2 regions of the Marinobacter sp. CA1 genome follow, and region 1 is predicted to be linked to the other one. Evidence: riboswitches for the same ligand, from Rfam matches in the RefSeq annotation. Region 1 holds a riboswitch; the other holds the start of a gene.
What was found. A riboswitch is a leader RNA that binds a small molecule or an ion and turns the genes downstream of it on or off. The one in region 1 is predicted to bind cyclic di-GMP.

Region 1 (3,409 bases):
GGGTATCCTCGGGCTGATTCCCGGCATGCCGACGGTGGCGTTCCTGGCATTTGCCGGCGTGCTGGCATTCGCGGCCTGGAACCTGCACCAGACCAAGCCCGACGAAGCTGCCCACGAGGCCGAACAGGAGCTCACCGAACAACTGCAGAAAGACCCGCCCCTGAGCTGGCAGGACCTGCCCTACGTCGACAAGATGCGCATCGAGCTGGGTTACCGGCTGGTACCGCTGGCCGACCGGGAGCAGAAGGCGGAACTGCCCAACCGCATTCGCGGCATCCGCAAGACCCTGTCGGAGCAGCTCGGGGTTTTGCTGCCGGAGGTCCGTATTCGCGACAACCTGCGACTGAAACCGGCGGAATACTGCATTAAGCTCGATGGCGTTCGCATTGCCAGCGGCGAGGTGGACCCGGACAAACTGCTGGCCATCGAAGGCGCCGAGACCTATGGCCAGCTCGACGGCGAACTGGTCAAAGAGCCCGCCTACGACATGAGCGCGGTGGCTATTGCCCCCGAGCACAAGTCGCGGGCACTGAACCTGGGCTATTCGGTGGTGGATGCCGCCACCGTGATCAGCACCCATCTGGGCAAGGTGATGCGCCAGCACCTGGATGAAATCTTCAGCCACGACGACGTCCTGGCTCTGGGGGAACGCCTCAAGGGGGTGTCGGAAAAACTCGCCGAGGCCCTCAACAGCCAGCTCAGCCCGATGCAACAGCTGCGGGTGTTCCGCCACCTGCTGTCCGACCAGGTCAGCCTGTCGGACATCCAGACCATTGCCACCACCCTGGTGGACAGCGCCGACGTCACCAAGGACCCGGTGTTGCTGGCCGCCGACGTACGCTGTGCGTTGAAGCGCAGCCTGGTACGCCAGACCATCGGTGAACGCGATCAGCTCAATGTGGTCACCCTGGCGGACGAGCTGGAACAGACCCTGATGAAGGCGCTGCAGCAGGCCCAGCAGTCCGGCCAGGCGTCACTGGACAGCTTCCCGGTGGAGCCCCAGATGCTGGGACGGCTGCAACAGGCGATGCCACAGGTTCGCGATGAAATGAAACGTCAGGGCCTGCCCCAGGTGCTGCTGGTCGTGCCGCAGCTGCGGCCGCTGCTGGCGCGCTATGCCCGCACCTTCGCCCGCGGGCTGGCGGTGCTGTCCTACAACGAAGTGCCGGAGCAGATGCACATCGATGTGGTCGGCACACTGGGGTAGTGACGGTTAGAGGTCCTAGCTGAAAATGGTGTCAGAACAAGCGGGGGTTACACATTTTAGCAATTCGCCACAAAGGGCGACTCTCCGCTACAAAACAGCGGTTGCCGGCACAACGTCAATTACTGTTAACTAGATCACACTATCGAGAAGGCCGGTGTCTGACGAACCAGACACCGGTTTCAATAACTTAGCTACAGACAAAGGCAAACTGTCGCGAAAGCGCAGGACGCAAAGCCTCCGGTCTAACGATTCGACAGAATCCATGATAGCGGGGTTGCCGGGCTAAGATATCTCTCCCCGCGGCGTCGGTCCCGATGCCGCCCAGGTCGATATCTTTTCCCACAGTCACCACACAGCAGACGTTTTTGTCATCGCCGTGGTGCCTGCTGTTGTCTTCGCAATACGCCTTGGTCTGCACCAACCAGTGCCCCAAGTAAGGTCGGAAACGATGACGTCGCAAGGTATGCGCAATTTCTTGTCCCGGGCCAATGCCGCCATTCTGGCGTTGTCGGTCGCCGGTACAGCAGCCGCCAATTCCGGGGTGGTCCAGCAACTGGCCATGGATCAGGTCCATTGGTCTTTTACTGGCGACCGCTTCCACTGCGAACTTGAGCTGGATCTGAAAAAAAATGGTGAATTGTTGCTGAGCCACCCGGCTGGCGCCCCCATGCAGGTGCACTACCGCCCGGCCCAGGCCCTCCCGGCCGAGGTGTCACTGGCCAGCCGCACCGCGCCCTGGCAGGGCGATCGTCAGAGCCAGGCCACCGCATTGGCGGCCCGCGACGATCACTTCCGGCTCGACCAGCACACCAGCCGCTCAGTGCTGACCGCCCTCGACAGCGGCCTCTGGACCAGCCTGTACCTGGATACCCTGGAGCTGCGCATTCCCACCGTGAACTGGGCACCGGTTGCCGACCGCTTCCGCCAGTGCGAGCAGCAACTGTCACCGCTGTCGGTGCACCAGGCCCGCGACCAGGTGGTGTTCTACCAGGCCGGTCAACGGGCCCTGACTCCCGAGCAGATCGCCGACCTGGAGGACCTGGCCCGCTATGTCCAGCTTGATCCCCAGGTTCGCAAGCTGCTGGTGGATGGCCACACCGACAACACCGGCTCCCGCCTGGGCAACCTGCAGATTGCCCGCGAACGTGCCGCCGACGTGGCTGCGGTGCTCAAGGCCGCCGGCATTCCCAACACCATGATTGAACAGCGGGCCCACGGCGACCGCTACCCGTCCGCCAACAACGACACCGCTGAAGGCCGGGACCTGAACCGCCGCGTCACCATCCGTATCGTCAGGCAGGAAACTGAGGAAACCTCATGAAGACGCCCTTGCTCATGATTCAAGCCAGCCCGCTGGCCACCAGTCTTCACCAACAGCTGATCGCCGCCGACTACGACGTTCGCCTGGTCAACGGCACCGCGCCGGAGCTGGACCCGGGCACACCTCCGCCAAGCCTGATCCTGCTGGACGCCGCCGTCAGCCCGGACATCGTGCCGGTGCTGCGCGACTTCGGCCTGCGCTACCCCGGCTGCCCGGTCATCACCCTGGTGGATGCGGGACAGAGCGCGCTGGCCGGCGAGGCCATGCACCATGGCGCCATGGATTACCTGCTCAAGCCCTTTACCGGTGAGCAGCTGGTGGCCACGGTCAACCATGCCCTGAGCCTGAACCAGCCCATCCCCGACATGGTGGTGGCGTCACCGGCCAGCCAACAGGTCCTGCTGCTGGCCAAGAAGGCTGCCCAAACCAACGCCTCAATCCTGATCGGCGGCGAGTCCGGCACCGGCAAGGAATGCCTGGCGCGGTATATCCACGATCAGTCGCCGCGAGCCAAGGGTCCCTACGTGGCGGTCAACTGCGCGGCCATTCCTGAAACCATGCTTGAGTCCACCCTGTTTGGCCATGCCCGGGGCGCCTTTACCGGTGCTCAGCAGAGCCAGACCGGCAAGTTCGAGCTGGCCAACGGCGGTACCCTGGTGCTGGATGAGATCTCCGAGATGCCGCTGGCCCTGCAGGCAAAACTGCTGCGGGTGTTGCAGGAACGGGAACTGGAAAAGCTGGGCTCAAACCAGAAGGTGAAACTCGATGTCCGGGTCATTGCCGCCAGCAACCGTGACCTGCGCGCCGAGGCCGCCGCCGGCCGCTTCCGCGAAGACCTGTTCTACCGCCTCGACGTGCTGCCACTGAGCTGGCCGGCCCTG
Region 2 (3,409 bases), 2.0 Mb from region 1:
GACCGCGCTGGCCATTGCCACCAGTGGTGGCACCAGGTCGGCCCAGATTGGCAGGGACAATGACAACAGCAGCAGGTATGGAAGAAACGCACGGGTAGCCGCCCAACCCAGCAAGGTCCAGCAGGTGGCTGCCAGCCCTACTGGAAGAAGCAGGTAGGCGAGGGTGTCGATACGTGCCAGTTCAATCAGTAGCCAGACAAGAACGGTGGCCACAAGCGCGAGGCCGCCACCCAGGGAGGCTTTGTTCAGAGAAATCGAGGGTGTGTCTGCGTTGCGGGCTGTCAGGGGCGGGTGCAGCAGTAACAATCCGATGAACAACGCTGCGGTGGCCAGACCGTGGACCAGCACCTGTTCAAACTGCAACCACTTTGACAGCAAACGCCACCAGGTGGGGTAAAAAAGTATCAGGCTGATCAGTGTGACCGTTAGATAGGGTACAGCCTGGGGCAGGTTCGTGTGCGCCTTCCTTAACATCGACATCCGGGGTCCGCCTGACCTGAGCGACTACGTTACAGCATACTGGGTATTCGCCGCCGTTCAACAACCTGGGCTTAACCGGCGGTGATTTGGCCCTGGCAGAGCCAATAAAAAAGCCAGCCGAAGCTGGCTTTGGGATACTACTTGCTGGCTTACGCCTTTTTACGACGGGCCGCGCCCAGACCGGCCAGGCCGAGACCGAGCAGCGCCAAGGTTCCCGGCTCGGGAACAGGCAGTACGGACTCAACCATCACCACCAGGTCATTGAAGTCCTGGTCGCCATCGGCGTAAAGCACGTCTTCCCAGCCGAGGATGAACTCGTTGTCAGTCCAGGTGCCGGCGAAGTAGCCAGGGATGTTGATCGTGTCAACGTCGTTGCCCTGCAGGGCCACCATCTGATCAGAACCGTTGGTGTTCAGATCGCTGTCTGAGAAGAAGGTGGGACCGGAAGCGCTGCCCAGATAGTAGCCGAACTGGTTGCTGGAAAAGTCGATGCCAGTGTCGGAGCCATTGATACCAACCGAACCATCGGCCAGGAAGCTCAGAGTTACCTGGCTGCCGAAACCGTTGTTGGGGCCGTCGCTGCCGGAAAACAGTTCAACGAAGGTCGTTGGATTCGAGCGATCGTAGACACCGAATGTGTTTGACCCGGAATTGCCCGCAACCTCTACTACGAAGGTGCTGACACTGCCGCCTGAGCCGGTAATGCTCCAGTAGCTGTCCAGACCGTCATCCAGTTGATCCGCGTTGACATCAATGGAAGAACTTCCCGGGGTTGGTGCGGTGGTGATTGCGTCAATCTGGCCCTGCAGACCGGTACCAACGCCGTCATCGCCATCATTACTGACATAGACCGCACTGGCCGAGGAAGCCCAGGTCAGTGCCATTGCTGCAGTCAGGAGTTTCAGTTTCATGGAATTGTCTCCAATTTGTCACTAATTCCTTGTATCCATCTCTCTTGTGCAGCCAGGCCGTCTCTATTGTTTTGAGATCCTTGGCTTTCCGTCCCACCCTCACAGATGGTTTGGCCGGTGGGTGAGCTTGTTCAAACCCCTCCCTGCCGAGTAATAAGCGATTACCGTGCCAATGTTGTAGCTAATTGATTTTCTGAACTTTCCGGGGTGCTCTGTAATGGGCATGTAAAAGAAGCTGACAAGCAGGGTGTGGTAGAGCACCAACACTGTTACGCCCACTGTGCCTGGAATTGGCCGCTTGGTACGGCTAGTGAGCTGTTTTAACGATAACTCTTCTGGGTGAGGGTGGTGAGAGGAAGACCTGTTCCGTGGGGTGTACAAAGTCTGACGCTGGGTTTTGCGGGCATGTAACCCACCGATGACAGACGTAGGCGCTGTCATCGGTGGACGGTGTCTATGCCTATAGTGCCTGTTTCACCTGTTCCAGATGGTCGGCAATTTCTTCGCTTTGTGGTGCTGCTGCCAGAGCCTTTTCAATGGCTGCCATTGCTTCCTGGTGCTTGCCCTGCAGATGGAGTACCCAACCGTAAGTGTCCAGCACAGCGGGGTTGTCCGGTGCCAGCTCGCTGGCCCGTTGCGCCAGCTCCAGCGCTCGTGCCGGCGAGGACTCCCGGAGTAGCCAGGCCAGGTTATTCAGCGCCAGTATGTTGTTGGGTTGCCGATCCAGGACTTCCTGGTAGTGTCGGGCTGCTGCCGCATCGTTGCCCTGTTGCATCAGGTAGTTGGCTCGTTTCATCTGGGCCTGCAGATTGCCGGGCGCCTGGCCCGCCCAGGTCTGGGTGAGTTCGTCCACGCGATCCGGGTCCTGGGTCTCAGCCAGACTGATCAGTGCTGGCAACATGCGCTGATCTTCACTGGCCTGCCATTGCTCTTCCAGATACCGATAGGCCTCGTCGGCCCGATCCATCTGCTGCAACAGCGAGGCCCGGCTGACCACAATTTCAGGTCGGGTGCCGAATCGCTCTTCCACCTCATCCAGTTGCGCCATGGCCTCTTGCTGCTTGCCTTCGAGTTGGTAGAGCCGCGCTGGCAGCAGTGCGAAGCCCAGATGTGCCGGTTGCAACGCAATGGCCTGGGTCGCGTTGGCCTGGGCGTCGGCCCAGTTTTTATCACCAATCAGGCCCTCCGCCTGCGCCACCAGCAGACGGGCTTTGGCGTGTTTGACTGGCTCAGAGGCGGTGTCTGCGTCGATTCCGGCCAGAGTGTTGGCCGCTGCGTCCAGCTCGCCCTGACGCACCTGAACCATGGCAATCAGCGCCGCACCGCTGTTGCTCAGCTCTGGATCATCACCGGTCTGCGACTTCAGCCATTCAGCGACTTCCTCCATGGAATGGGTCATGGCGTACAGTCGGCCGGCCTGTCGCAGGGGTTCCAGATTCTGTGGCGTGAGTTTCGCCGCCTTGATCATGGTCTCCGCTGCTGCCTCGGTGCGTTCCAGCTTGGTTTGCAGGTTGGCGAGGGCAATAAGGCCCGGCTGGTAGTTGGCCTGCTTGGTGGTCAGCTCCTTGAGCCTGGCCAGGGCGCGTTCGTTGTTTTCCAGGCCGGCATCGACAAGGCTGGCCATCAGAATGGCCTGGGGCGAGTCCGGATACCCGTTAAGTAGGGAATCGCGAATCTCCCTCGCTTCGCCCAGTTCATCCTGCCTTAGAAGCTCGCCAACGTAGGAGCTGGTGGTAGGCCAATCCGACGGGTTGTTTGCAAACGCCATTCGTAGTTGTCCCAGTGCCTGCTGCGGCTGACCTTCCGACAGATGGTGGCGGGCAAGGGCCAGGTTCAGGCGTGTCATCTGGGGGTTTAGCCCCAGGGCCTTGCTGATACTGGCTACGCCCTCATCCGCGCGCCCTGGCAGAGACAACGCCAGCACGCCGTGCATGGCGAGCAGATCCGGATCGTTGGGTCTGGCCTCGATGGCGCGGCTGAGATTGGCGAGGGCATCTTTGCGTTGGCCCTGTTCAACC

Region 2: another riboswitch for cyclic di-GMP. It lies ahead of J2887_RS11120 (DUF4114 domain-containing protein); the one in region 1 lies ahead of J2887_RS01865 (OmpA family protein).

Annotation. Positions count from the first base shown of each region.
Region 1 covers NZ_CP071785.1:401,522-404,930, reverse strand. The annotation lists gene flhA (flagellar biosynthesis protein FlhA) at 1-1,207, shown strand, start outside; cyclic di-GMP riboswitch class I at 1,400-1,489, shown strand; gene J2887_RS01865 (OmpA family protein) at 1,656-2,528, shown strand; gene J2887_RS01860 (sigma-54-dependent transcriptional regulator) at 2,525-3,409, shown strand, end outside.
Region 2 covers NZ_CP071785.1:2,430,012-2,433,420, reverse strand. The annotation lists gene J2887_RS11125 (exosortase/archaeosortase family protein) at 1-474, opposite strand, end outside; gene J2887_RS11120 (DUF4114 domain-containing protein) at 630-1,391, opposite strand; cyclic di-GMP riboswitch class I at 1,436-1,516, opposite strand; gene J2887_RS11115 (tetratricopeptide repeat protein) at 1,852-3,409, opposite strand, start outside.